Regions from separate parts of the Enterobacter chengduensis genome, predicted to be linked through region 3. Evidence: predicted binding sites of a transcription regulator. Region 3 holds the regulator's gene; each other region holds the start of a gene.
The links. Region 3 encodes Fur, which represses iron uptake genes when iron is present. Its sites were predicted from a motif close to ATAATAATGAGAACNACTATCAA; they were not measured.
Positions count from the first base shown of each region.

Region 1: a site for Fur is predicted at 7,114-7,136, ahead of sufA (Fe-S cluster assembly scaffold SufA). Genes of this name have one in related genera too.
Region 2: a site for Fur is predicted at 3,203-3,225, ahead of FY206_RS21295 (siderophore-interacting protein). Genes of this name have one in related genera too.

Region 1 is NZ_CP043318.1:2,180,364-2,190,114, forward strand. Features, by position in the region: gene FY206_RS10740 (capsule assembly Wzi family protein) at 1-1,121, shown strand, start outside; gene fdhF (formate dehydrogenase subunit alpha) at 1,179-3,329, opposite strand; gene FY206_RS10750 (biofilm/acid-resistance regulator YmgB/AriR) at 3,521-3,799, opposite strand; gene FY206_RS10755 (hypothetical protein) at 3,829-4,149, opposite strand; gene ycgZ (regulatory protein YcgZ) at 4,154-4,393, opposite strand; gene FY206_RS10765 (diguanylate phosphodiesterase) at 4,731-5,945, shown strand; gene FY206_RS10770 (MerR family transcriptional regulator) at 6,134-6,862, shown strand; gene sufA (Fe-S cluster assembly scaffold SufA) at 7,176-7,544, shown strand; gene sufB (Fe-S cluster assembly protein SufB) at 7,553-9,043, shown strand; gene sufC (Fe-S cluster assembly ATPase SufC) at 9,053-9,751, shown strand, end outside.
Region 2 is NZ_CP043318.1:4,396,751-4,406,501, forward strand. Features, by position in the region: partial or broken gene FY206_RS21280 (DNA/RNA non-specific endonuclease) at 1-338, opposite strand, end outside; partial or broken gene FY206_RS21285 (POTRA domain-containing protein) at 329-931, opposite strand; gene FY206_RS21290 (coiled-coil domain-containing protein) at 1,220-2,389, shown strand; gene FY206_RS21295 (siderophore-interacting protein) at 2,390-3,154, opposite strand; gene FY206_RS21300 (PadR family transcriptional regulator) at 3,302-3,796, shown strand; gene FY206_RS21305 (methyl-accepting chemotaxis protein) at 3,793-5,352, opposite strand; gene FY206_RS21310 (methyl-accepting chemotaxis protein) at 5,689-7,209, opposite strand; gene ygjG (putrescine aminotransferase) at 7,645-9,024, shown strand; gene FY206_RS21320 (helix-turn-helix domain-containing protein) at 9,065-9,667, opposite strand; gene FY206_RS21325 (B3/B4 domain-containing protein) at 9,710-9,751, shown strand, end outside.
Region 3 is NZ_CP043318.1:1,519,112-1,528,862, forward strand. Features, by position in the region: gene nagE (PTS N-acetyl glucosamine transporter subunit IIABC) at 101-2,053, shown strand; gene glnS (glutamine--tRNA ligase) at 2,209-3,876, shown strand; gene chiP (chitoporin ChiP) at 4,323-5,720, shown strand; gene chiQ (ChiQ/YbfN family lipoprotein) at 5,768-6,094, shown strand; gene fur (ferric iron uptake transcriptional regulator) at 6,189-6,635, opposite strand; gene fldA (flavodoxin FldA) at 6,926-7,456, opposite strand; gene ybfE (LexA regulated protein) at 7,612-7,899, opposite strand; gene ybfF (esterase) at 8,028-8,801, opposite strand; gene seqA (replication initiation negative regulator SeqA) at 8,985-9,533, shown strand; gene pgm (phosphoglucomutase (alpha-D-glucose-1,6-bisphosphate-dependent)) at 9,558-9,751, shown strand, end outside.

The sequences.
Region 1 (9,751 bases), 660 kb from region 3:
TCCCGGCGGGTATGGACGCCGGGCATACCGCGGGGCAGTCGTTTAGCGCGGCTATCGGCATGAATGATAACGACTGGGATATTACCCTGAAGGGAAATGTTGAGAGACGGCAGTGGATCGCTGACGCGTCCAGCGTAAACCCAAACGGCAGCTATGCGGCGTGGCGTCTGGCCAACCAGTGGTTAAGCTTCGGCGAGATCCCGCAGTGGTGGGGCCCTGGAAATGATGCCAGTCTGATCCGCTCTGATTCAGCACGTCCGGTAGTGGGGCTGATGATGCAGCGCGATGATCCCCAGCCTTTCGAGAGCCCCTGGCTTGCAGGGTTAGGGGCCTGGCAATATCAAATTTTCACGGGACAGATCCGACAATATACGCATCCGGATCGGCCGAAGCTTTCAGGAGCCAGAGTGGCCTTTTCGCCGGGCAACGCGCTGGCGCTGGCGTTTTCCCGCGAGATCATGTGGGGGGGAAAAGGGCGCCCGGAAAACTACGCGTCCTTCCGGGATGCGTTATTCGGGCAGGATAATACCGGAAACAAGAAAAGCGATCCGGGAGACCAGCTTGGCGGCATTGATTTTCGCGTGCATTTAGCCAGCCTGCTCGCGATTCCGGTGAGCCTGTATGGCCAGGTTGTGGGTGATGATGAAGCGGGATTTTTGCCCTCCCATAACGCCTGGCTGGGCGGGATTGAAGGGCACAATGTCGCGGGAAATAGCCAGATAAACTGGGCTCTCGAAGCGGCGGATACCCGTTCGCAAATGAAAGAGACCGGGGCGATCTATTATCACTACTGCTATCGCGGCGGTTTTTATCAGCAGGGTTGGCCGCTGGCCGATGCAATGGGTGGTGACGGCACGCGGTTCGCGGCGCGCGTGGAGTGGGTATTTGAGAACGACGAGCGGCTCAGCCTGCGTGGCGTGAGGGCTCGACTGAACCGTACCTCGCAGTCGTTCAACCAGGCCTATCCCCGTAACGAGACGCTGCAAGGGATCGAGGCCTCCTGGCAGACGCCGATATCCGATAGCGTTACGGTAGCCTCAGGAGCGTGGTTCACGCAGAGCGACCGGGAGCGTAACGATACGGGTCTCCAGCTGCAGCTTTTTTTCTCCAGTGAGCCCTGATTTATCGCGAAGCTATCGTCAGTGCCGGACAGGCGACACCGCCGCCCGGCATTGTCCTTAGACATTCACAGCATTAATCAACCGCGTTTTCATCGTCTGATAAGAGGATGCGGCAAAATCCTCCGCCCAGCGCTGGTCCTCTATCGCCTCCAGCCGAACCGCGCAATACTTCGTTTCCGGCGTTTTGGAGATGGGATCGAGATTATCCTGAGTCAGCTCGTTGCAGGCGCCAATCCACCACTGGTAGGTCATATAGACGGCCCCGGCGTTGATGCGCTCGCTAATGCTGGCGCGGGTAATCACCTTGCCGCGACGCGAACGCACCCAGACCAGTTGCCCCTCCCTGATGCCCAATTTTTCCGCGTCGGCAGGATGCATTTGCACTCGCCCCGGCTCGTCGGCCAGGCTCTGCAGCGCGGCGCAGTTACCGGTCATTGAGCGGCAGGAGTAGTGCCCCACTTCACGTACCGTACAGAGCACCAGCGGGAAATCCGCATCCGGGTTTTCCGCCGGGGCGCGCCACGGGGCGGCGAAGAGTTGCCCTTTACCGGTTGGCGTGTCGAACTGATTGCCTTTGTACAGGTATGGCGTGCCGGGATGATCCAGCGTCGGGCACGGCCACTGCACGTGGCCCATCTCGCCCATTTTTTCATACGTCACGCCGTAGAAGAGCGGGCACAGCTCGCGCATCTCATCCCAGATCTGCTGGTTATCCTCGTAGTGCATCGGATAGCCCATCTCGGTGGCGAGCAGGCTAATGATGTCCCAGTCGCGCTTGACGTTGCCGCTGGCTTCAATGGCCTGGCCAAAACGCTGGAATCCCCGGTCGGCGCAGGTAAAGACGCCGCCGTGTTCACCCCAGGAGGTGGCCGGGAGCAGAACGTCCGCCACTTCTGCCGTTTTGGTCATAAAGATGTCCTGCACCACGACGAAATCGAGCGCCTCAAAGCCGCTGCGCACCAGGCCTAGATCGGCTTCGGTCTGAAGCGGATCTTCCCCCATGATGTAATAGGCCCTGATCTTGCCTTCCAGCGCCAGGTGCGGCACTTCGGTGATGCGCGTCCCGACCCGATCGTCCATTTTATTGACGTCGATTCCCCACGCGTCGGCGAACTTCTGCCTGACCGCCGGATCGGTCACCGCCTGATAGCCGGGAAACATGTTCGGCAGCACGCCCATATCGCAGGCGCCCTGGACGTTGTTTTGGCCGCGCACCGGTCCGACGCCGACGGCAGGGCGGCCGAGGTTGCCGGTCAGCAGCGCCAGGCTGGAAAGCCCTTTAACCACGTCCACAGCCTGACCAAACTGGGTCACGCCCATTCCCCACATCACGGTCGCAGAAGGGGCCGCCGCGAAGGTGCGCATCGCCTGGCGAACGTCGCGGGCGGGAATGCCGGTCAGATGTTCGACCTTCTCCGGCGCATAGTCTTTTACCGTTTGTCGGTAGGCCTCCAGCCCTTCCGTAAAGCGCGCCACGTAGTCCTTGTCGTACAGTTCTTCTTCCAGCAGCACGTAGCCAAAGGCGTTAACCAGCGCCATGTTGCTGCCGTTTTTCAGCTGCAGATGCTGGTCGGCGATACGCGCCGTTTCAATGCGTCGCGGATCGCAGACGATAATTTTTGCGCCGTTTTCACGCGCTTTCAGCACCCGGCGGGCAACGATAGGGTGGGAATCCGCGCAGTTATAGCCGAACACCAGCAGGCATTTGGAGTGTTCAATATCGTTGATTGAGTTGCTCATCGCGCCGTTGCCGAGCGTTTCCTGTAAACCGGCCACGGAAGGGCCATGGCAGACGCGCGCGCAGCAGTCCACGTTGTTGGTGTTCAGCACCGCGCGGGCAAATTTTTGCATCACATAGTTTGTTTCATTGCCGGTTCCACGGGAGGAACCGGTGGTCATGATCGACCGCGGCCCGTGCTGCGCTTTAATGCTGCCGAGCCTGTGGGCGGTGTAGCGGATAGCCTCTTCCCAGGTAACGGGGGTAAATGCCTCGCCTTTGCGGTAGCGGAGCATCGGCTGGGTCAGGCGTGGGGTGAGCAGACGGGTATCGTTAAGGAAGTCCCAGCCGTAAAATCCTTTCAGACAGAGGGTGCCCTGATTTGTGACGCCCTCTGCGGCTTCGGCTCGGATGATACGGTTATTTTCAACGACAAGGTTTAATTTACAGCCTGCACCACAGTATGGGCAGACGCTGGCGATCTTTTTCATCAATAACAGACCTGTTAAGAAATGAAGCAAAGTTGACTGAAAATTCCAGTCCCGTAAGCGGAGGTAAGCAGGAACCGTGCCAGCTTGATTTTGCTTGTTTTACAGGGCGTTGTGGAGAAGGGCGCGTGTCATCGTCAGACGGATCGTCAGTTTTGACGATGACACGTGAGGGGAAGGTGGAGAGAATGAGCTTACAGATCGTCCATCGTGTAACCCACCACGATTTCCAGCGTTTTACGAATTACATCCGCCTGTACCACGTCGTGGGTGGCTTCAAGCGTCTGGATCAGCCAGAGGATGATCGCTTTGTTGGACAGATGACCTTCTGAGGCCAGGACACAGCGTACTGCAGTAGAAAAAACAGCGGACTCTTCAGCAAAACGATCGCCTGCGTGACGGAAATACTCCGACAGGGCACTGTCCAGAAAAGCAGAATGGTATTCGGGTTGAAGCTGAATATTTTGTCTCATTTGTTCTCACCGTAGCTGTTAAATTGCAGTCAATGTATTTTTTTGGGGTCGGACGGTTTTCCACTTCCAAATAACGGCACTACATTGTCTCTGTTATCGTTGAGAGGTCCCTCTCTTTTCGTTCGTCCTTGCGCGGTTCTGCGACGTGTAAAAGCGATGCTGTTTGAGCCGATTTCGGCAATCACCACCGCAAGTGTCTCCCGCCGCTGGGGATCCTTTTCATGTTCTTTCATTACCCGCAGACGCTGCAGCAATCCTTCGGTTGTCACTGGCCCCCGCTCTTTCAGGAGTGAAAGAACGGCCTCGCCGATAAGCTGGTCGATCAGTCGGTCTGCGTCACTGCTATTCATAACCTTACCGTTCGAAGAGCAGACCAAGTAGCATGTGGTAATGCGCTTCCTCTTCCGGCCCATCGGCCTTTTCGAGGCGGCTCAGCAGTTTGGTACAGAGCGATTTGCGATTAAGGTTTCGCCCGTCGCTGAGAATTTCGACAACAACCTGGCCCAGCGTCTCCTGTTGGGTAGGAAGCGTGGCCTTCTCGAAGTACTGTGCGATAGCTGCTGCGGAATCTGAGACGTAACCTTTCTGCTGCATGTTTCGCTCCTGTAAAATTTTGTAATCACTAACGTTACAATTAAGGTATACATAATTTCTAAATCTGTACATAGAAAATGTACAGATTTTTAATATTTTTATGATATTTTTTATAAAGTCCTTATTATTCATTACATTAAAAGCTTGTCATGAAGCGGTAACGTTACAAAATATATTGTACAAAAAGGCTGGCCGCTGATAAGTTGTACACCGCAGAAAAAAGTATCAGTAACTGCCGTAAACGATTGAGATGTAAATTATTTGTCAGCCAATTAATGTGCTATAAATGATTCTTACCCACCTTTTTGGTGGTCAAAACCCTAACCCCAGGAAAAGCATGCTCACTACCATCATTTACCGCAGTCATATCTGCGAGGACGTTCCGGTGAAAGCGCTGGAATCAATGGTCGCTGCTGCAAATAGTAAAAATCGGCAATCCAATGTCACGGGGATCCTGCTGTTTAACGGCACACATTTTTTTCAATTGCTTGAAGGGCCAGTGGAACACGTGTCTGCCATTTATGATCAGATTTGCAACGACCCGCGCCACCATAACGTGGTAGAGCTGATGCGCGATCACGGGCCTGTCCGACGCTTTGGCAACGTGGGTATGGAGCTTTTTGATTTGCGCAACTTCGACAGGGATGAGGTACTGCAGCAGGTGCTGGACAAAGGCACGACGCGCTACCAGCTGACGTATAACGATCGCCCTCTGCAGTTTTTCCGCACCTTTGTCGAGGCCACGGAAAAAGCCAACTACTTTGAGCTGCCGCCGGCGGATTCATGGGATTTCGTTCCCGAAGAGACGGCCTTATCCGCGCAGCCGGAGGTGGTCGCGAAGGGGGCAGACTGCAGCTTTGCATTCCAGCCGATAGTTGACCCGTTTATGCAGCAGGTCGTCTCCTGGGAGGCGCTTATCCGCACGCCTGACGGCGACTCGCCGGGAGCCTATTTCGCGCATCGCCCCGACGTCTATGCCTCGGATTTACAAAGCAAACAGGTGGCGCTCGCCATGGCCAGCGCGCTGGGGCTGCAGAACCAGACGCTATCCCTGAACCTGCTGCCCATGACGCTGGTTAACATCCCCAACGCCGTGGATTTTCTGCTCACCGCGATTGAAGCAAACGGATTTGTACCCGAGCAAATTGTGGTGGAGTTTACCGAAAGCGAAGCCATTTCCCGTTTTGACGAATTCACCGATTCGGTCAGGCAGCTTAAAAGCGCGGGCATCAGCGTGACGATCGATCACTTTGGCGCCGGTTTTGCGGGACTCCAGCTGCTGGCCCAGTTCCAGCCGGACAGAATTAAGATTAATCGCGATCTGGTGGCAAACGTGCATAAAAGCGGCCCCCGACAGGCCATTATTCAGTCGATCATCAAATGCTGTTCCTCGCTGGAAATTCAGTTCTGCGCGGTGGGCGTAGAGAAGGCGGAAGAGTGGATGTGGCTGGAATCTGCGGGAATTTCCCAATTCCAGGGACATCTTTTTGCCAGCCCCCGGCACGGCGGCATTCCGGCGATTGCGTGGCCTGAGAAAAAGTTCGAATTTTGATAAAGCTATACACTGCCAGGTAGAGTTAGCTGTACGAATGGCAAATTTTATACAACAATGTACTAACAGGTGAGGGGGCAAGCGGTCCGTTCACCTGAGCAAAATGCGGTCTTAGTTATACAAATGGTATGTACAATCTGATAAGGTTGGTGTAGTTAGGTATGGAAGTTCTGAGCGTGAGGGAGTTAATGGCCTATTACATTATCGGCGAAGTGGCCGAACGATGCGGTATCAACCCCGTTACGCTGCGTGCCTGGCAGCGCCGTTATGGATTGTTGAAGCCGCAGCGCAGCGAAGGGGGTCATCGTCAGTTTGACGATGAAGATATCCTGCGTATTGAAGAGATCAAACGCCTGATGAAAAGCGGCGTTTCGGTCGGCAAAGTGAAAGCCTTGCTGGAAAATAAGGAAGTGTTGACGCAGGGCAACTGGGCCTCTTTCCAGGAAGAGATGATGACCGTTCTACGTTACGCCAGCCCGGCAAAGCTGCGCGCCAAAATAGCCGAGTTCCGCCGCGATCACGCGACGGATGCGCTGATTGACAATATCATCTCACCCGTCCGTCAGCGGATGAACCAGGATCAAAATACCGTTCGCCATATGGCGAGCCTGCTCGACGGCGTATTGATTGAATTCGCGATCTCCATCCTGGCGGAGTCCCGAAAAAAAGCCGGTAAAGACGCTCTCCTGATTGGCTGGGAGTGCGACGATCGCACCCACCTGTGGCTGGAAGCCGCGCGCTTATCGCAGAAAGGCTGGCACATTGACGTTCTGGCAGAACCCATTGATTCGCCGCGTCCTGAACTGTTCCCGGGCCAAAAAATCTTTGTCTGGACGGGGAAATCCCCCACGCCTCGGCAGCAGGAACAGCTCGATCACTGGCGTGAGCAGGGATTTGCTGTCACCTTTCATCACTAAGTTTAAGAGGCCTTGAGGGCCTTTTTTTGTTTTTGTTCTTTTCTGAGTAGAGGCTATCTCAAAAATAGGCATTTCCGATGCATATTTTACTTTTCTTCTCTTCGCCTCAAACCCCATAACAAAATGCATTATTAATCAATGCATTGAACAATTAAATCCATCCTGCCTGCATCCTGCCACAGGGTCTATGCTTAATAAAAGTAGTCAAAAAGGGCGGTTTAACCGAATGCCCCTGCTGACAGGGGGTTGAAGTGATAATCGTTATCACTAACATGGCGTTATGCCCTGATGGCTTATCAGATGAGGTGGACCTATGGAACTGCATTCAGAAACCTTTAATCCTGCCGATTTTGCCTGGCGCGGTTTAACGCTCACGCCAGCGGCGGCGGCACATATTCACGAGCTGGTGGCGAAAAAGCCGGAGATCCTCGGCGTGCGTTTGGGCGTCAAACAGACCGGCTGCGCAGGTTTCGGCTACGTGCTCGATACCGTCACCGAACCCGAAAAAGATGACCTCGTGTTCGAGACCGACGGCGCGAAGCTGTACGTCGCGCTGCAGGCCATGCCGTTCATAGATGGCACCGAAGTGGACTACGTCCGCGAAGGCTTAAACCAGCTGTTTAAATTTCATAACCCGAAAGCCCAGAACGAATGCGGCTGCGGCGAAAGCTTTGGGGTATAGGCGGAACTATGTCTCGGAATACTGAAGCAACGAGTGAAGTAAATACCTGGAGCGGTGGGCACCTCAACTACAAAGAGGGGTTCTTCACCCAGCTGCAGACCGATGAGCTGGCAAAAGGCATCAATGAAGACGTCGTGCGGGCGATCTCGGCGAAACGTAACGAGCCCGAGTGGATGCTTGAGTTTCGCCTGAGCGCCTTCCGCGCCTGGCTGGAGATGGAAGAGCCGCACTGGCTGAAAGCGCATTATGACAAGCTGAACTATCAGGACTACAGCTACTACTCTGCGCCGTCCTGCGGCAGCTGCGATGACGCCTGCGCCTCGCAGCCCGGCGCGGTGCAGCAAACCGGCGCGGACAACGGTTTCCTCAGCAAAGAGGTGGAAGAGGCCTTTAACCAGCTGGGCGTGCCGGTGCGCGAAGGGAAAGAGGTGGCGGTTGACGCTATTTTCGACTCTGTCTCTGTGGCAACTACCTACCGCGAGAAGCTGGCAGAGCAGGGGATCATCTTCTGCTCCTTCGGCGAAGCGATCCACGATCATCCTGAACTGGTGAGAAAGTACATCGGGACCGTGGTGCCCTCTAACGACAACTTCTTTGCGGCGCTCAACGCGGCGGTGGCCTCTGACGGCACCTTTATCTACGTGCCGAAGGGCGTGCGCTGCCCGATGGAGCTTTCCACCTATTTCCGCATTAACGCCGAAAAAACCGGCCAGTTCGAACGGACGATTCTGGTGGCGGATGAAGGCAGCTACGTCAGCTACATCGAAGGGTGCTCCGCCCCGGTCCGTGATAGCTACCAGCTGCACGCTGCGGTGGTAGAGGTCATCATCCACAAAGACGCCGAGGTGAAATACTCCACGGTGCAAAACTGGTTCCCGGGGGACGGCAATACCGGCGGTATCCTGAACTTCGTCACCAAGCGCGCGCTGTGCGAAGGCGAAAACAGCAAGATGTCGTGGACCCAGTCGGAAACCGGCTCTGCCATTACCTGGAAATACCCGAGCTGTATCCTGCGCGGGGATAACTCCATCGGCGAGTTCTACTCGGTGGCGCTCACCAGCGGCCATCAGCAGGCCGATACCGGCACCAAGATGATCCACATCGGTAAAAACACCAAATCCACCATCATCTCGAAAGGGATCTCCGCCGGCCACAGCCAGAACAGCTATCGCGGGCTGGTGAAAATCATGCCCACGGCGACCAATGCGCGAAACTTTACCCAGTGTGACTCGATGCTGATTGGGGCAGACTGCGGGGCGCATACCTTCCCGTACGTTGAGTGCCGTAACAACACGGCCCAGCTTGAGCACGAGGCGACCACGTCGCGGATTGGGGAAGATCAGCTCTTCTACTGCCTGCAGCGCGGGATCGGCGAAGAAGACGCCATCTCGATGATTGTAAACGGCTTCTGTAAGGACGTGTTCTCTGAACTGCCGCTGGAATTTGCCGTTGAAGCCCAGAAACTCCTCGCCATTAGTCTTGAACACAGCGTCGGTTAAGGAAAGCACATGTTAAGCATTAAAGATTTACAGGTCAGCGTAGAAGATAAAGCCATCCTGCGTGGCCTCAATTTTGACGTCAAGCCGGGCGAAGTTCACGCCATCATGGGGCCGAACGGTTCCGGGAAAAGCACGCTTTCTGCGACGCTGGCGGGCCGCGAAGATTACGAGGTGACCCACGGCTCGGTGGAGTTTAACGGCAAAGATCTGCTGGAGATGTCGCCGGAAGACCGCGCGGGCGAGGGCATCTTTATGGCCTTCCAGTACCCGGTTGAAATTCCGGGCGTCAGCAACCAGTTCTTCCTGCAGACGGCGCTGAACGCGGTGCGAAAATATCGCGGGCTGGAGGCGCTGGACCGCTTCGACTTCCAGGATTTAATGGAAGAGAAAATCAAGCTGCTGAAAATGCCGGAAGATTTGCTCACCCGCTCGGTGAACGTCGGTTTTTCCGGCGGCGAGAAGAAGCGTAACGACATCCTGCAGATGGCGGTTCTGGAGCCCGAGCTGTGCATTCTGGATGAGACCGACTCCGGTCTGGATATCGATGCCCTGAAGATTGTCGCTGACGGGGTAAACGCCCTGCGCGACGGCAGGCGTTCGTTCATTATCGTCACCCACTACCAGCGCATTCTGGACTACATCAAGCCGGATTACGTCCACGTGCTTTACCAGGGGCGTATTGTGAAATCCGGTGATTTCACGCTGGTT
Region 2 (9,751 bases), 2.2 Mb from region 3:
GAAGGCACATCTGCACCTAACACGCGATCTATCGCTTCTCGTACCAGCATTCCGTTAGCTGGTATATCTCCATATTTCTCTTTACAGGCCGCCGGGTTTGTTGCACAGACGGCGATCATTTCCTGTTGCTGCTTCAGGCTGAGATCTTCCATCTCCTTGACGACCTGTTTGCAGTCGCCACGAGTCTCACACCCTCTCACCCTTGCCGCAAAACTGTCAATCCGATCGGCACTTAGCGCATTATTCTCAACCGCATTCTTACCCCCCTGCGCCCCCACTGCAGCCGACGCCGTGCTGTCTCCCGCTATCCCTCCGGCCATCCCTGCCGATAGCCCTGCCTGTCGCCGGGCAAGATTTCTATTTCAACCGGCGTCTGGCGCACGCGATTGAGCTGCTCCATCCCCTGTTCGATATCACGCAGGTTGAGAATTTTTCCTTCGAGCCCGGGGAAGGTCATGCTCAGGGTGCGCGCCGGAACGCCTTCAAGGCGTATTTGCTGGAGCTTACCTTCCAGAACCGCAAGCTGGAGAACACCACCTGAGAGATCCTGTTCGGTCAAAAACGCACGGCTGGTGATATAGCCCCGGCTGATGTACCAGTCAGACACGGCATTAGTCAGGGTATTTAAACGAGCAATATCAAGACACTGATTCAGCCACGGCGCAACCAGCCGTTCTTGAGCTAACGGAGACAGAAGACTGGCACCCGTCAGCTCGATGCGCGAGATAGCAAAACAGGGGCCTTGTGGGGTCGCGGTACTGTCGGGAGATACGGGACGCGGTAACGCCACGCTGCGCTCCAGTTCTTCACGCTGGCGCTGGTTCTCATCAAGCAACTGCTGCTGTTGCTGCTGAATGGTGGTGCGATCGGCCGGCGACAACGGGGCGGCGAGTGCGATGCCCGGCACCAGTAGCTGGATGGCCGCCAGCAGCGTGCGTGCAGATGTTTTCCCTAACACTATGACTCTCCGCTCAAAGTCCGCTTTCAAACTTGACTGTTAAAAAACGAGCAACTTATTTCAAAAAGTAAATAGTGCATATATCAACAAAGAGAACAAGGACATTTCTGGCGCATTTTCAGATTTTTGCAGGGATGCAAACTAAAGCAATATTAAAGAAATCCCCCATCGCGCCGATCATCATCCGTGTGTATTATTTCCTGTAGCGTTTACAACAACTAACCTTAACTCAAATACTTAAGCGCCAAAGCGAAAGGCATCATGAGCACACCGATCAAACGGCTAGAAATCATTAAAAATGCCATTGAGCTGGAAGATGACGACATCATCCAGAGCCAGCTGACACGCCTGAAAAATGAAGCGTTTGACGATGAGCTACAGGCAATCGTCGTGGCGCTTGAGGAGAAGAACTACACCGCGGCGATGGCGGCCATTACCGCGTGGCTCCAGGGCCAGCGCGCCGTAACCCCGTGGCGCGACCCGCAGGTGGCCGCCAGCAAGCTGGAGCTGAAGGCGCTGGAAGAGCGTCTGCGCGATCTCATTGACCGCCGCAACGCCCGCGTGCAGCAGCTTGATGAGTTTAACGACCTCTACTTCTCGCGCCTCGGGCCGCTGATGCAGCAGATCCTCGCCCTGCGTAAAACGCTGGCCGAGCTCAACCTGCGCCGTCAGCAGGCGGAAGCGCGTCGTCGCGAGGAAGATTACCGTCGCTGCCAGCGCTATATGGCGCAGGCGGTGGAGGTGCTGGCGACGCTCACCCAGCGCTGGCGCGATCTCCCGGCCGACTCCGTCCAGGCCGCTGAGGCGCGTAAGCATCTGGAGCAGCAAAGCAATCTGATTGCCAACCTGCTGGCCGAAGCGCTGGAGCTGGAGAGCGGCTTAACGCGCGAAGAGGAGCCTGCGCGTCAGGCGCGCGACGACGCTAACGAAGAGTACGAGAAGTATCGTGAGCAGCATCACGATGCCGAGGTGCGGCTGCGGAAAGGGAAGCATCTTTCAGAAGAAGATCAGAACGAACTCAAGCGTCTCTGGCGGCAGGCGAGCAAGCTCTGCCACCCGGACCTGGTGGCGGACGATCTGAAAGAAGAAGCCAACAGCATGATGGTGCAGCTCAACCAGGCGAAGCAGCGCGGCGATGTGAAAGCCATTCGCTCGCTCGTGGCCCGCCTGCAGCAGGGCTTCGAGCCATTAATGGCAAGCGACAGGCTGAACGATCTGGAACGTATCCGCAAGAAAATGGCCCAGGTCCGCGAGCAGATCGACACCCTGGTAAACGAGCTGGCTGAGCTGGAGAAAGAGGAGTCCTGGCTGCTGGTCTCCTCGCTGAGCAACATGGAAGCGTACTTTGCCCAGCAGGAAAAAGCGCTGCGCGAGGTTCGCGCCTCGCTCGAACATCAGGTGAACGAAGCGCAGCTGGATTCGGCAGCCTGATTATTTGGCGTGCCAGTACGCGCTGGCACGCACCAGCTGAGGGTCAATGTCGTCGGTTTCAAACTGACGGCTCAGGCTTTTCACCACCTTCCCTTCTCCGGTCAGCCAGATAAAGTAGTCGTCCCCCGGAACGGTCAGCGCCGCCAGATGGTCCGCGACTGCCTGCTCGCTGTGGCCTACCACCCAGGTGATATTGAACTCGCTCAGGTGCGCCAGATAGGCCTTATACGATTCATCCCCGACCGTCACGACCGCATGAACGTTCGGGCGAACCGGCAGTTTCGCAATCGCCTCCAAGCGTCGGCGCAGCGCGGGCATGCCGGATTCATCGCACGCGTACAGCTGCCAGGCGTAATCCTCCGGCACCACCAGCGAACCGCGCGGGCCGCCGATGGTCAGCTTGTCCCCTGCTTTCGCGTTTAGCGCCCAGTTGCTGGCAATGCCGCCGTCATGAATGAAGAAATCCAACGCCAGTTCATGACGGGACTCATCGTACAGGGGCGTATAGTCGCGCGCCTGCGGACGCACGCCGTCGCCCCAGTCAATGCCTTCATCGGTCACTACCGGCGGTACAAACGTTGCCCCGGGTGCCGGGAAAAAGACTTTGGTGTGGTCGTCGAAGCCGCGGGAGCTAAACCCCTCCAGCGCCTCGCCGCCTAACACAATACGCTGGAAACCCGCGCTAACGCGCTCAACGCGGAGCACCGTCAGCTCGCGAAAACGCAGATCGTTACGAACACGCTGTGGATAACGGGTAGATGCCATTTTTAGCCCCTTCTCTGGTGAATACGATATATCTAAATCAATTTTTAAATGATAATGATTACTAATAAGGAAAAATGCAAGATCTTTTAGATTGCATCTGAATATATCTTAGATATAGTTTAGATATATCAAATTTAAGGACCTGGTATGCGACACGAACACGAAGGCGGCGGGCGTCGGCCGCGCTTTTTCGGCCACGGCGATCTGCGGCTGGTCATTCTCGATATCCTGACCCGCAGCGCGAGCCACGGCTACGAGCTGATCAAAGAGATCGAGAACCTGACCCAGGGAAACTACACGCCAAGCCCGGGCGTCATCTACCCAACCCTGGATTATCTTCAGGATCAGACCTTTATCACCATTACGGAAGAAGAGAACGGGCGTAAGAAGATTACGATCACCGCTGAAGGACAAGGCTGGCTGGACGAAAACCGGGAACAGCTGGAGCAGATCCAGGTGCGGATCAAAGCGCGCGGCGTCGGTTTTCAGCTGCGAAAAAACCCGCAGATGAAGCGGGCGCTGGATAACTTCAAAGCGGTGCTAGACCTGAAGGTGAATCAGGGCGATCTCAGCGACGCGCAGCTCAGACAGATTATCGGCGTCATCGACCGCGCGGCGCTTGAGATCTCCCAGATGGATTAAGCCGGTGCGTGCTCGCTCACGCGGAAGACGCGTACCAGCTCTTTCAGGTGCATCGCCTGTTCGTTAAGCGATGCCGCCGCCGCGACGGACTCCTCCACCAGCGCAGAGTTCTGCTGGGTGGTGGCATCAATCAGGCCAATCGCGCTGTTAATCTGCGAAATGCCTTCCGTCTGCTCGTGGCTGGCCTGGCGAATTTCGCGCAGAATCACGTCCATCTCCTCCACGTTGCCCACCATCCCGTTGATCAGCGCGCTCGCTTTTTCGACCAGGTTCATCCCGTCCTGGGTCTGGCTGGTTGAGCTCTCAATCAGCTCGCGGATTTCGCTGGCAGACGACGCGCTCTTCTGGGCAAGCTGGCGCACCTCTCCGGCGACCACCGCAAAGCCGCGGCCGTGCTCACCGGCGCGCGCCGCTTCCACCGCCGCGTTCAGCGCCAGAATGTTGGTCTGGAAAGCAATGGCGTCGATCAGGTCGATAATGTCGGACATCCGGTTCGACGTTTCGTTAATCAGGCGCATTTTGCTGGTCACCTGCTTCATCATCTCGCCGTTGTTTTTGACCACCGTGGCGGCATCCGCCGAGAGGTTGGTCGCTTCGCCGGTATGCGAGGCCGTATTTTTCACCGTCGCGGTGATCTGCTCCATCGAGGCGGCGGTCTGTTCAACGGAACTGGCCTGCTCTTCCGTGCGCGCGGCCAGATCCTGGTTCCCGGCGACAATCTGCGCGGCCGCGCTGGAGATATTCTCCGAGCCGGTCTGCACCTGCTGCACAATGTCCAGCAGACGCGTTTTCATCTCCATCAGCGCATGCAGCAGCAGGCCCGTTTCATCTTTGCCGTGCGGCGTGATGCTGCCCGTTAGATCGCCTTCTGAAATGGCTTTAGCAAAATGCACCGCCTCGCCGAGCGGACGGGTGATAGCGCGCACGATAAACCAGCCGATCAGGCTGCCTGCCGCGACGCTAAAGAGCGTAATCAGGATCAGCAGCAGGCGATTAGACCTGAAATCCTCTTCGACCTGCGCGCCTGCGCTCTGCATCTCGCCGTTTTGAATGGCAATCAGCTCCTTCACCTTCGCTTTATAAGCCTGCTGCACGGCGAGGGTGGTGGTCATCATCTCCTGAATGGCACCCGCACGGTTGTTGTTCTGCACCGCCTGCAGGATGCGGTAGCGCGAGTCCAGATACTGCTGGCGCACGCTGCGGATATCCGCCAGCACCTGCTGGGACTTCTGATCCTGCAACACGTTGTTTAGCTCGCCCAGGATCACCGTGATGTGCTCGCTGATCTCTTTCAGGTGCTGCTGAGATTGCCCCGTGTAGGTCCCCTGCTCGTCCAGCAGCATCAGCTGTTGCGTGCTAATAAATTCCTGGAAATTATCGATTAACTGGTTCGCTTTTACCGTGGTTGGATAATCACTGGTAATAATGGATTGCATCCCGTTATTTGCCCGGTTCAGGCTCAGCAGAGACAGGCTCGCGCTGATCGCCATCAGGACAATAAAGAACCCAAATGCCAGAAATAATTTCGTGCCGATCTTTACGTCATGTAAGAACATATTTTCTCCATCGATGTGATTATTTCTCAGACGATCGCTGTTATCGGTAACGATTTTGCTAACTTTATGACTTTGATCGTTTTTTTATTTCATAATCACCACAATGGATAGGTACAGACTATTAATATCGCCACATCGATCGTTACCAGACCACCAGAGGGGTAATTTTCGAAATAGCACGCTGAATAACTGACTTAGGCAGGGATAAATAACTGAGGCACTTTCTTTAGTTATTTAATATTAACTTAACAATAAAACTCAGCAATAGTCACAAGCAGACGTTAAAAAACCGCTTATTCCTTACGGAATAAACGGCTTTATTGGAACATGACTGACTCAATGGAGCACGGTCACCGCATCCTTAAGACGCCCGGCGCGGTGTTTCACCATGGACGAAATGTGCGCGCTCTCCTCAACCAGGTCGGCGTTTTTCTGCGTGATGCTGTCGAGTTCGGCCACCGAACGGGTCAGCTCTGACAGCCCGGTTGCCTGCTCGGAGGTCGCGTGGCTGATCTGGGCGATAAGCTGCGTCACGTTTTTCACCTGCTCGACAATATCGTCCATCGTGCGGCCTGCGGCGTGTACCTGCTCAGAGCCGGACTGCACCTTGCTGGCGCTGGCATCAATGAGTTTACGAATATCATTCGCGGCGCTGGCGCTGCGGCTGGCGAGATGGCGGACTTCACCTGCGACCACGGCAAACCCTTTCCCCTGCTCGCCTGCCCGTGCCGCTTCAACTGCCGCATTGAGCGCCAGAATATTGGTCTGGAAGGCAATGTCGTTAATCAGGGAGGTGATCGAGCCAATTCGCTGCGTGCTGTCGGCGATGTCGTCCATGGTTTTGACGACGGTCTGCATGGCATTGCCGCCCTTCGTCGCCGCGCTGCTCGCGGCTACGGAAAGTTTATCCACCTCGGCGGCGGTTTCGGAGTTGCTCTGCACCGACGCGGCCATCTGGTTCATCGTCGCAACGGTCTGCTGCACGTTCGCCACGGTCTGACGCGTGCGATCGTTGAGATCGTCATTCCCCTGCGCCAGCCTGTCGCTGCCGTCACGGACGCTCACCACCTGACTCGAAACGTCATTAATCAACCAGCGGCACATCAGGCCAAGCTGCCCTACCGCACGCAGCGTCAGCCCCATCTCGTCGCTGCGGTTCAGGTGCTGCACGCTGTTGCGCTCGCCGGTGGCCACCCTCAGCGCCTGTCGCGCCACATTTTCTACCGGACGGACAATCTGTTGTTCAAACAGCACGGTTCCCAGCAGCATCACCGCCGCCGCCGCCGCGAGCGGTGCCCAGCCTGCGGAGGTCGTTACCAGCGTAGCGGCGAGGAGGGCAAAGAGCGCCGCCATCACGCTGCGCACGCGCCAGCGCAGCGGCATGGCCGGCAGTTTGCCCAGCCAGCCCTTGCCCACCACCAGCCCTTTGTGAATTCGCTTTTTACAGCGCCCGTCGTTCAGCGCCCGGTAGAGCGGCTCCACGGCGGCAATCTCTTCCGCGGTGGCTCGGGTACGAATCGACATATAGCCCGTCACCTGCCCGCGGCGCACCATCGGCACCGCGTTAGCACGCACCCAGTAGTGGTCACCGTTTTTGCGTCGATTTTTGACAATCCCGCTCCACGGCTCGCCCTGCTGCAGCGTGTACCACATATCGGCAAACGCGGCTTTTGGCATATCGGGATGGCGCACCATATTGTGCGGCTGGCCCGTTAGCTCATCCAGCTGATAGCCGCTCACCTGCACAAAGGTGTCGTTGGCGTGGGTAATGTAGCTGTGGACGTCTGTGGTAGACATTAAGGTGGTGTCATCGTCCAGAGGATATTCATTCTGGGTGACATAGGTTGGAGAGGACATGGCGTGCATCCCTTGCAGGTTATTTGAATGTTAATTTTGTGGGTCAATGTTTTTTCGGCGGTAAACAATTTATCTTTAGTTGTTAAACTTGATGGAGATCGCAGATTTGACTTAAACCATACTTTTTGTACGATTTTTTAATCCATTGATTTCTAATACTTTCAGCAAGAAATTACCTACAAAGCATGACCCGTTAACGCCCACTTAAGTTGCAGCCTATGCTCTTCTTTAGTGCAGCGGCTCGCTTCTCCCCTGTCTTTTACTCTCTGGTCTGTACCGCTAAATACCGTTTGGCTTCTATCGGCATGATTAAATATTGTGCAACATTATTTTAACCTGGCGTTTATCCCGATTTTCGTTATGGCATCTGAAGTGGCGTAATCCCTGCAATACTTAAACCAGTATCATGTGATACGCGATCCCCGGGAGCACATTTTGAACAGGTTACCTTCCAGCGCCTCGGCTCTTGCCTGTACCGCGCACGCACTGAATCTCATTGAGAAGCGAACGCTCGATCATGAGGAGATGAAACAGCTTAACCGAGAGGTCATTGATTACTTTAAAGAGCACGTCAATCCAGGATTTCTGGAGTATCGCAAATCTGTTACCGCCGGCGGGGATTACGGAGCCGTAGAGTGGCAAGCGGGAAGTCTGAACACGCTTGTCGACACCCAGGGACAGGAGTTTATCGATTGCCTTGGTGGTTTTGGTATCTTCAACGTGGGGCACCGTAATCCAGTTGTGGTTTCCGCCGTACAGAATCAACTTGCGAAACAACCTCTCCATAGCCAGGAACTGCTCGACCCGCTTCGCGCCATGCTCGCGAAAACCCTGGCGGCCCTAACGCCCGGCAAACTGAAATACAGCTTCTTTAGCAACAGCGGCACGGAATCGGTCGAAGCGGCGATTAAGCTCGCCAAAGCGTACCAGTCGCCGCGCGGGAAATTCACCTTCATTGCCACCAGCGGCGCGTTCCACGGTAAATCCCTGGGCGCACTGTCGGCGACCGCTAAATCCACCTTCCGCAAGCCGTTTATGCCGCTGCTGCCGGGCTTCCGCCACGTGCCGTTTGGCGACATCAACGCCATGCGCACCGCGCTGAGTGAATGCCGTAAAACCGGCGATGACGTGGCGGCGGTGATCCTGGAGCCGATTCAGGGCGAAGGCGGCGTGATCCTCCCTCCGCAGGGCTATCTGCCTGCCGTGCGTCAGCTGTGCGATGAGTTTGGCGCGCTGCTGATCCTCGACGAAGTGCAGACCGGAATGGGGCGCACCGGCAAGATGTTTGCCTGCGAGCACGAAAACGTTCAGCCGGACATTCTGTGCCTGGCGAAGGCGCTCGGCGGCGGCGTGATGCCAATTGGTGCGACGGTCGCCACCGAAGAAGTCTTCTCGGTGCTGTTCGACAACCCGTTCCTGCATACCACCACCTTTGGCGGTAACCCGCTGGCCTGTGCGGCCGCGCTGGCGACAATCAACGTGCTGCTGGAGCAAAACCTGCCCGCGCAGGCGGAGCAGAAAGGCGACATGCTGCTGGACGGCTTCCGCCAGCTGGGCCGGGAATACCCGGACCTGGTGCAGGAGGCGCGCGGCAAGGGGATGCTGATGGCGATTGAGTTTGTTGATAACGAAATTGGCTACAGCTTCGCGAGCGAGATGTTCCGCCAGCGGGTGCTGGTGGCCGGCACGCTCAATAACTCGAAAACCATCCGGGTTGAACCCCCGCTGACGCTGACCGTCGAGCAGTGCGAGCAGGTGCTGAAGGCGGCGCGTAAAGCGCTGGCCGCGCTGCGGGTGAGCGTGGAAGAGGCGTAATAAAATGCCGGGTGGCGCTAACGCTTACCCGGCCTACTTTTTATCGGTGAAACTCCGCCACGGTCATGGTGAAGTGAAGCACGGTATCGCCAGCATTGGCATAGCCGTGCGCCGCTTCCGTTTTGGCCACCGCCGACGCCCCGGCAGCTACCCGCGTTACCGTCTCGTCCACCGTCAGGGTTAACACGCCCGCGTTTACGTGCAGCAGCTCACAGGTTCCCGCCGGGTGCCCCGGAGAGGTGAAGCACTCCCCCGGCTGCATTTCCCACTGCCACAGCTCAATCATATCCGGGCCCGCTGTACCTGCCAGCAGTCTGGCGTAACCACCCTGTTCACCCTGCCACAGCACCGGGATGGCCTGTTCTTCAATAACGTGTACAACCGGCTCGCTGGAGACGTTGACAATATCCGCCACCGACACGCCGAGCGCGGCGGCCAGCTTGCACAAGATGGCAATGCTGGGGTTCGCTGCCCCTTTCTCAATCTCAACCAGCATCCCTTTGCTGACGCTGGCGCGGCGGGACAGCTCGTCCAGCGACATTTTTTTATCTTTACGCCAGTTGCGGATGCGGTTCGCCACGGCCAGGCTTACCTGGGCAACATCGGCTCCCTGCACAGTCATTATATTGACTTTATCAGTCATTGGTCACTACCATGGTATAAAACAGTCAATACAGGATTATTTATGTCTCTCGTTACGCCGTCAATAGATCCGCGTCTTGCCGGA
Region 3 (9,751 bases):
CTCAGACTGCCAGTGAATTATCAACGGTATCTATCGTTAGCGACACAATAAAAACATAGTTTATGCGCGAGCCTGAAAAGGGTCTCGTAGGGGGAATAGGATGAATATTTTAGGTTTTTTCCAGCGCCTCGGTAGGGCTTTGCAGCTCCCTATCGCCGTGCTACCGGTTGCAGCGCTGCTGCTGCGATTCGGGCAACCCGATCTTCTTAACGTACCGTTTATTGCTCAGGCGGGCGGTGCCATTTTTGACAACCTGGCGCTGATTTTCGCCATCGGTGTTGCCTCTAGCTGGTCAAAAGACAGCGCGGGTGCCGCAGCACTGGCAGGGGCTGTCGGTTATTTCATCCTGACGAAAGCGATGGTAACGATTAACCCCGAAATCAACATGGGCGTGCTGGCGGGTATCATTACCGGCCTGGTCGGCGGTGCGGTGTACAACCGCTGGGCGAACATCAAGCTGCCAGACTTCCTGAGCTTCTTTGGCGGCAAACGTTTCGTGCCGATCGCCACAGGCTTCTTCTGTCTGGTACTGGCCGCCATCTTTGGCTACGTTTGGCCACCGGTGCAGCATGCTATCCATGCGGGCGGCGAGTGGATCGTCTCTGCAGGCGCTTTGGGCGCGGGCATCTTCGGTTTCATTAACCGTCTGCTGATCCCAACCGGTCTGCACCAGGTCCTCAATACCATCGCCTGGTTCCAGATTGGTGAGTTCACCAACGCGGCAGGCACGATTTTCCACGGCGACATCAACCGCTTCTACGCGGGTGACGGCACCGCGGGCATGTTTATGTCCGGCTTCTTCCCAATCATGATGTTTGGTCTGCCGGGCGCTGCGCTGGCAATGTACCTGGCAGCGCCAAAGGCGCGTCGTCCAATGGTCGGCGGTATGCTGCTGTCAGTGGCCATTACCGCATTCCTGACCGGCGTAACCGAGCCTCTGGAATTCCTGTTCATGTTCCTGGCTCCGCTGCTGTACCTGATGCACGCGGTGTTAACCGGCATCAGCCTGTTTGTGGCAACCCTGCTGGGCATTCATGCGGGCTTCTCCTTCTCCGCAGGCGCGATCGACTACGTGCTGATGTACAACCTGCCGGCGGCAAGCAAGAACGTCTGGATGCTGGTGGTCATGGGCGCGGCCTTCTTCGTCATCTACTTCGTCCTGTTCACCGCGGTTATTCGTATGTTTAACCTCAAAACGCCGGGACGCGAAGACACCACTGATGACGTTGTGACCAGCGAAGCCAACAGCAATACCGAAGAAGGTTTAACCCAGCTGGCAACCAGCTACATTGCCGCAGTCGGCGGTACCGACAACCTGAAAGCCATTGATGCCTGTATTACCCGTCTGCGTCTGACCGTGGGCGACTCTGCGCGCGTCAGCGACGCAATGTGTAAACGTCTTGGCGCATCTGGCGTCGTTAAGCTGAACAAACAAACTATCCAGGTCATCGTGGGTGCCAAAGCGGAATCTATCGGTGATGAAATGAAGAAAGTGGTTGCCCGTGGCCCGGTCGCAGCGGCATCAGCCGACAGTGCACCTGCGGCGACGGCTGCCCCGGTCGCGAAGCCGCAGGCCGTGCCTAACGCCGTAACGGTTGCTGCTCTGGTCTCTCCGGTAACGGGTGACGTCGTTGACCTTGAGCAGGTACCTGACGAAGCCTTTGCCAGCAAAGCGGTCGGTGACGGCGTGGCGGTGAAACCAACGGATAAAACCGTTGTGTCTCCAGCATCCGGTACCATCGTGAAAATTTTCAACACCAACCACGCGTTCTGCCTCGAAACCGAAAATGGCGCGGAGATCGTGGTCCACATGGGCATCGATACCGTGGCGCTGAACGGTAAAGGCTTTACTCGCCTGGTGGAAGAGGGCGCTGAAGTGGTGGCCGGGCAGCCGGTTCTGGAAATGGATCTGGACTTCCTGAACGCTAACGCACGCTCCATGATAAGCCCGGTGGTTTGCAGCAACATCGACGACTTCAGCGGTCTGGTCATCCAGGCGAAAGGTCAGGTTGTTGCAGGTCAAACCCCGCTGTATGAGATTAAAGGCAAGTAATCGCTCCTGAGTAGAGTCATGCCTTAAGCGGCGGGGGATATCCTCCGCCGCTTTTTTTATTGGTAACGGTTTTTCCGTTACATAAGGGTTGTCTCTTCGTCCGGCTTATAAGATCATATGCCGTTATACGTTGTTTACGCTTTGAGGAATCCACGATGAGTGAGGCAGAAGCCCGCCCGAGTAACTTTATTCGTCAGATCATCGATGAAGATCTGGCCAGTGGTAAGCACACCACAATACATACCCGCTTCCCGCCGGAGCCGAACGGCTACCTGCATATCGGGCATGCGAAGTCCATTTGCCTGAACTTTGGCATTGCGCAAGATTACCAGGGACAGTGCAACCTGCGTTTCGATGACACCAACCCAGTAAAAGAAGACATCGAATACGTTGAGTCCATCAAGAACGACGTGCAATGGCTGGGCTTCAACTGGTCTGGCGATATCTGCTACTCCTCTGACTACTTTGATCGGCTGTATGCCTACGCGGTAGAGCTTATCAATAAAGGTCTGGCGTATGTTGACGAACTGTCAGCAGATGAGATCCGTGAGTACCGCGGCACGCTGACCGCGCCGGGCAAAAACAGCCCGTTCCGCGATCGCAGCGTGGAGGAGAACCTGGCGCTGTTTGAAAAAATGCGTGCGGGTGGCTTCGAAGAGGGCAAAGCGTGCCTGCGTGCCAAAATCGACATGGCGTCTCCGTTCATCGTGATGCGCGATCCGGTGCTGTACCGCATTAAGTTCGCAGAACACCACCAGACCGGCAACAAGTGGTGCATCTACCCGATGTACGACTTCACCCACTGCATCAGCGATGCGCTGGAAGGCATTACGCACTCCCTGTGTACGCTGGAGTTCCAGGACAACCGTCGCCTGTATGACTGGGTGCTGGATAACATCACCATTCCTGTGCATCCGCGTCAGTACGAGTTCTCTCGTCTGAATCTGGAATACACCGTGATGTCCAAGCGTAAGCTGAATCAGCTGGTGACCGAGAAGCACGTTGAAGGCTGGGATGACCCACGCATGCCAACCATCTCTGGTCTGCGTCGTCGTGGTTACACGGCGGCCTCTATTCGTGAGTTCTGCAAGCGCATCGGCGTGACCAAGCAGGACAACACCATCGAGATGGCCTCCCTGGAGTCCTGCATTCGCGAAGACCTGAACGAGAACGCCCCGCGTGCGATGGCGGTTATCGACCCGGTGAAGCTGGTTATCGAAAACTATCCGCAGGGGGCGAGCGAGCTGGTTGCCATGCCTAACCATCCGAACAAACCGGAAATGGGCAGCCGTGACGTGCCGTTCAGCGGCGAGATCTGGATTGACCGCGCTGACTTCCGCGAAGAAGCCAACAAGCAGTACAAGCGTCTGGTGCTGGGTAAAGAAGTGCGTCTGCGTAACGCTTACGTGATCAAAGCCGAGCGCGTTGAGAAAGATGCAGAAGGAAATATCACCACCATCTTCTGTTCTTACGATGCGGAAACGCTGAGCAAGGATCCTGCCGATGGCCGCAAGGTGAAAGGCGTTATTCACTGGGTGAGCGCATCTCACGCGCTGCCGGTAGAGATCCGTCTGTACGATCGTCTGTTCAGCGTGCCTAACCCAGGTGCGGCGGAAGACTTCCTGGCGACCATCAATCCGGAATCTCTGGTCATCAAGCAGGGCTACGCTGAGCCGTCCCTGAAAGCGGCTGAAGCAGGCAAAGCGTTCCAGTTTGAACGCGAAGGTTACTTCTGCCTGGACAGCCGTTACAGCACGGCGGAAAAACCGGTATTTAACCGTACCGTCGGCCTGCGTGACACCTGGACGAAGATCGGCGAATAATATTGCTGCTCTGGTCAATGAGAGACAAACGCCGCACTATGCGGCGTTTTTTTATATAACGATCAGGGTATTAAGCCAGGGCCTAAAGCAGCCTTATGAAAATAACAGGTCAATGAGGTGCTACTTATTTTTCAAAAAAAAGTTTGTGTCATTACGAAAATCAAAAAGGTTATAAAAAAGAAAAGTAATCCCGCGTCTACTAACTGAAATACCTGACAATTCCCCGTCATTCCTCGCTTTACTGCAAATGTTACAAAGCACTACCAATTATGTGCACTTCGTCATAATCCTGACTTTTGCCCGCTGAAAAGCATTGATAATTCGCGTCGCGAAAAATAACCTAAAGACGGTAGTTAATTCGAGGGTATTTAAAACTACCCCTGACCATTTGGTCTTTTTTATTTACGCCGTTTCAGGCGTTTTAATTCGTCAAAGAGGAATAATCTATGCGTACGTTCAGTGGCAAACGTAGTGCGCTGGCGCTGGCTATTGCCGGTGTGACAGCAATGTCGGGCCTGGTGGTGACGCCAGAAGCGAAAGCGGCAGGGTTCATCGACGATTCTACCCTCACGGGCGGTATCTATTACTGGCAGCGCGAGCGTGACCGTAAAGACGTCAACGAAGACAAATATAAAACCAACCTTTCACACTCCACCTGGAACGCCAACCTGGACTTCCAGTCAGGCTATGCCGCCGATATGTTCGGTCTGGATATTGCTGCGTTTACCGCAATCGAAATGGCGGAAAACGGCGACAGCGGCCACCCGAACGAAATCGCCTTCTCCTCCAGCAACAAAGCCTATGATGAAGACTGGTCCGGGGATAAGAGCGGTATCAGCCTTTACAAAGCGGCTGCGAAATTTAAGTACGGTCCGGTATGGGCGCGCGGCGGATACATCCAGCCAACCGGCCAGACCCTGTTAGCCCCGCACTGGAGCTTTATGCCGGGCACCTATCAGGGGGCGGAAGCCGGGGCTAACTTTGACTACGGTGATGCGGGGGCGCTGAGCTTCTCCTATATGTGGACCAACGAGTATAAAGCACCGTGGCACATTGAGATGGACAAGTTCTACCAGAACGATAAGAAAACCAAAGTCGATTACCTGCACTCGCTGGGCGCGAAGTATGACTTCAAAAACGATCTGGTACTGGAAGCCGCATTTGGTCAGGCGGAAGGCTATATCGATCAGTATTTTGCTAAAGCCAGCTACAAATTTGATATCGCAGGCAGCCCGCTGAGCACCAGCTACCAGTTCTACGGTACGCGTGACAAGGTCAGCGACGGCGGCGTCAATGACATTTATGACGGCACCGCGTGGCTGCAGGCGTTAACCTTCGGCTATAAGGTCGGTCAGGTTGATTTGCGTCTGGAAGGCACATGGGTGAAGGCGGAAGGGCAGCAGGGCTACTTCCTGCAGCGTATGACCCCGACCTATGCCTCATCCAACGGTCGTCTTGATATCTGGTGGGATAACCGTTCAGACTTCAACGCCGACGGCGAGAAAGCGGTCTTCTTCGGCGCCATGTACGACCTGAAAAACTGGAACCTGCCTGGCTGGGCGGTGGGCGCTTCTTACGCTTACGCCTGGGATGCAAAACCTGCCGATATGGCAACGCCGGACGCATACTACGATCCCAACTATCGCCTGAAAGAGTCTTCCTACAGCCTTGATGCTATCTATACCCTGCAGGATGGCCGCGCGAAAGGGACGATGTTCAAACTGCACTTCACCCAGTACGACAACCACTCCGATATCCCAAGCTATGCGGGCGGCTACGGCAACATCTTCCAGGATGAACGTGACGTGAAATTCATGGTTATTGCCCCATTCACCATCTTCTGATGAATCGTCCGGCGGGCTGAGCCCCGCCGGTATGGAGACTGCACATGATGAAAAAAATCGTAATCGTCGCGCTGCTGGCGTCGGGGCTGGTGGCGTGTACCCAGACGCAGGCACCGAAAGAAGACTCCCGTCTGAAGGAGGCGTATAGCGCCTGCATAAATACTGCAGAGGGCTCGCCGGAAAAAATTGAAGCCTGTCAGAGCGTGCTGAACGTGCTCAAGAAAGAGAAAGCGCATGAGCAGTTCGCGACGCAGGAGAACGTCCGCGTGATGGATTACCAGGCCTGTATTCAGGCGCGTAAAACCGGTAACGATCAGGAAGTGGCGAAGCGTTGCGATAAGATCTGGCAGGAAATTCGCAGCAATAATAACTAATGAGCTGTTTTACGCCCGGTGGCGCTGCGCTTACCGGGCTTTTTAAGGCAAAAAAAAGCCAACCTTACGGCTGGCTCAGAGTATAAACACTCGATTATTTCGCATCGTGCGCATGGTCGTCTTCGCGGCAATCGCCTTCAGCACAGTGACCGTAAAGGTACAGGCTGTGGTTGGTCAGACGGATGCCGTGACGCGCGGCGATTTCACGCTGGCGCGCTTCGATGGAGTCATCGCTAAATTCAATGACCTTGCCGCAGTCGAGGCAGATCAGGTGATCGTGGTGCTGCTGCTGGGTCAGTTCGAAGACAGATTTACCGCCCTCGAAATTATGACGGGTAACAATGCCCGCGTCATCAAACTGGTTCAGCACGCGATAAACGGTAGCCAGCCCAATCTCTTCACCCATGTCGATAAGACGTTTATAAAGGTCTTCCGCACTGACATGGTGATTGTCTGGACCCTGAAGCACTTCGAGGATTTTTAACCGAGGAAGCGTAACTTTCAGGCCAGCCTTCTTTAATGCGGTATTGTTGTCAGTCATGCGGAATCTGTCCTGTTGCTAAACGATTCACTTCTGTAGGAAGTGACAGAAAATGCACTTGGGATAATGCGTCTCATTATAGAACTGCCATGGCTAAATGAAAACTGCAAGTCTCAGGCAAAATATGCTTATAAAAATGGGGTATCACCAACAAACTTGCTCAATGGAAAACCCATTTTATCAGGGAGACATTGTACAGGTCTGGGCGAAAAAGTTAAAAGATTGTAGCAATTAATTTAATCGGTTTGACCTGGGGCATGGGCGCAACCGCGGTTGCGCCGCGATAAAAATCAGGCGTTAAGAATCGCGTCCAGGTGAAGTTCTTCACGGATCTGCTTCACCCACTTCTCAACGCGCTCGGCGGTCAGTTCTGGCTGGCGGTCTTCGTCGATGGCCAGACCCACGAAGTGATCGTCATCGGCCAGGCCTTTAGAGGCTTCGAAGTGGTAACCGGCGGTCGGCCAGTGGCCTACGATAACCGCGCCATTCGGCTCAATGATATCGCGGATGGTGCCCAGCGCATCACAGAAGTATTCGGCGTAGTCTTCCTGATCGCCGCAGCCAAACAGGGCGACCAGCTTACCGTTGAAGTCCACTTCTTCCAGCGTCGGGAAGAAATCATCCCAGTCGCACTGGGCTTCACCGTAGTACCAGGTTGGGATACCCAGCAGCAGAATGTCATAGCCTTCCAGATCTTCTTTGCTGCTCTTGGCGATGTCATGCACATCAGCAACGTCTTTACCGAGCTGTTTCTGAATGTTTTTTGCGATATTTTCGGTATTGCCGGTATCACTGCCAAAGAAAATGCCGATGATTGCCATGAGTAAAATAACCTCTTGAAACTTAATAGTATGGTGGCGCAATTCGGCCACGGATAAGGGCAATAATAGCAGAACTGGCAACCCTGCGGAAACAGCTATCGCGCAGGACTGCACTCTGTGCTACATGAAAAGGGCGATAAAGGGGATTTTCAGACTTATGCCTGGCGGCGTAACGTCTCAAGCTGGGCGATCAGCATCTCTTCAATGAGCTCGCTGCGGCTGATATTTCGCGCGTCGGCCAGCTCGTTAAGCGCATCGACGGCGTCGGCGTTCAGCTTCAGTTCGACACGCTTAAGCCCACGATTTTTATCGCGTTTAAGCTGGTTGCGTTTATTGATACGCAGCTGTTCATCGCGCGAAAGCGGATTCGTCTTGGGTCGTCCCGGGCGACGCTCGTTCGCGAACAGATCTAGTGTCGTACGGTCCGTTTGTTCTTTGGCCATGATTCTGAGACTTCGGGGGAAACACGCCGCCCTGCTAATGCCCGGGCGATAAGCGCGCCATCATACATCACCAAAAACGGCACGCCAACGACTGGAAGCCCGCAGTCTTCCAGTCGCTTCCTTTTTAATCAATTTGCCGTATCAGCGAGATAGCGGCGGATGGCGCGCAGAACGGCTTCCGGTTTTTCCGCATGCACCCAGTGTCCGGCACCGGCAATCACGTGGGCGCGAGCCTGCGGGAATTGCGCCAGTATGGCGTCGCGGTACGCATCGGTAACGTAAGGGGAGTGACCGCCGCGAATGAAGAGGGTAGGGTGCGGCCAGGCGGGGACGCTTTCCCAGCCTACGATATTGTTGTACTGGTCCCAGAGTACCGGCACGTTAAAACGCCACTGTCCGTCAACAAACGACTTCAGCAGAAACTGCACGACGCCCTCTTCATCAAGATGCTCACGCATGACGGCAGCCGCCTGTTGGCGTGTCGCGACACCCGCTTCTGTGACCGCATCAATGGCGGCAAAAATCTCGTCGTGACGGCGGACGTCATAATCCACGGGCGCGACGTCAATCACCACTAGGCCGCTGATACGCTCCGGCGCCAGCGCCGTCAGGGCCATTACCGCTTTGCCCCCCATTGAATGCCCAATGAGCGTCACCTTTTGCAGACCGTTGGCGTCCAGCGTATCCAGCAGGTCGTGCGCCATCGCGGCGTAGGTCATCTCGTCCGAACGCCCGGAAAGACCGTGATTGCGCATATCGACCTGCACAATATCGTGGTCGGTAACCAGATCGCGCGCCAGCACGCCGAGGTTATCCAGGCTGCCAAAAAGGCCGTGAACCAGTACGATGGGAGAATTATTGTTCGGCGATTGTGCAGTTTGCGCTCGGGTATTCAATTTCATGGCAAAGTTCTTTTTTTACGTATGTCAGGTTAGGGTATCATGTTGACCATTCTGCCGCCCGGCCGCAAGGTTCCAGTTTAATCTGACTTTTGCCGCCAACCTGGTTTGACGCTATCCGCTGTTGGGATTTGACCTTATAATCCCAATGACTTGTATTCAGATAAGATATCGCACTGGATTAAGATGAAAACAATCGAAGTTGATGACGAACTCTATCAGTATATTGCCAGCCAGACGCGGCATATCGGGGAGAGCGCGTCCGACATTTTACGGCGCATGCTTAAAATTTCCGCCGCTTCACAGCCTGCTACCCCAGTCACCAAAGATGTCGTGTCTCAGCCGAGCGTTGTTGCACAAGCAAAACCTGCCGTGACGCCGGTAAAAGATAAAGTCCGCGCGGTGCGCGAACTGCTGCTCTCCGACGAATACGCTGAGCAGAAAAAGGCGGTTAACCGTTTTATGCTGGTGCTGTCTACACTTTATTCCCTGGATAACAAAGCGTTTGCTGAGGCGACCGAGTCGCTGCACGGCCGTACCCGCGTCTATTTCGCGGGCGACGAGCAGACGCTGCTGCAAAATGGCAACCAAACCAAACCTAAACATGTCCCTGGCACCCCATACTGGGTGATCACCAATACCAACACGGGCCGCAAGTGCAGCATGATTGAACACATCATGCAGTCCATGCAGTTCCCTGCGGAATTGATTGAAAAGGTTTGCGGTACAATTTAACCCTTGCATCAGAAGGACCCGGTAATGGCAAATCACAGCCGTGCAGGCCAACCTGCACAACAAAGCGATTTGATTAACGTCGCTCAGCTGACCGCGCAGTATTACGTGCTGAAACCGGTCGTGGGCAACGCAGAACACGCAGTGAAGTTTGGTACATCCGGCCACCGCGGCAGCGCGGCACGCCATAGCTTTAACGAACCGCACATTCTGGCCATTGC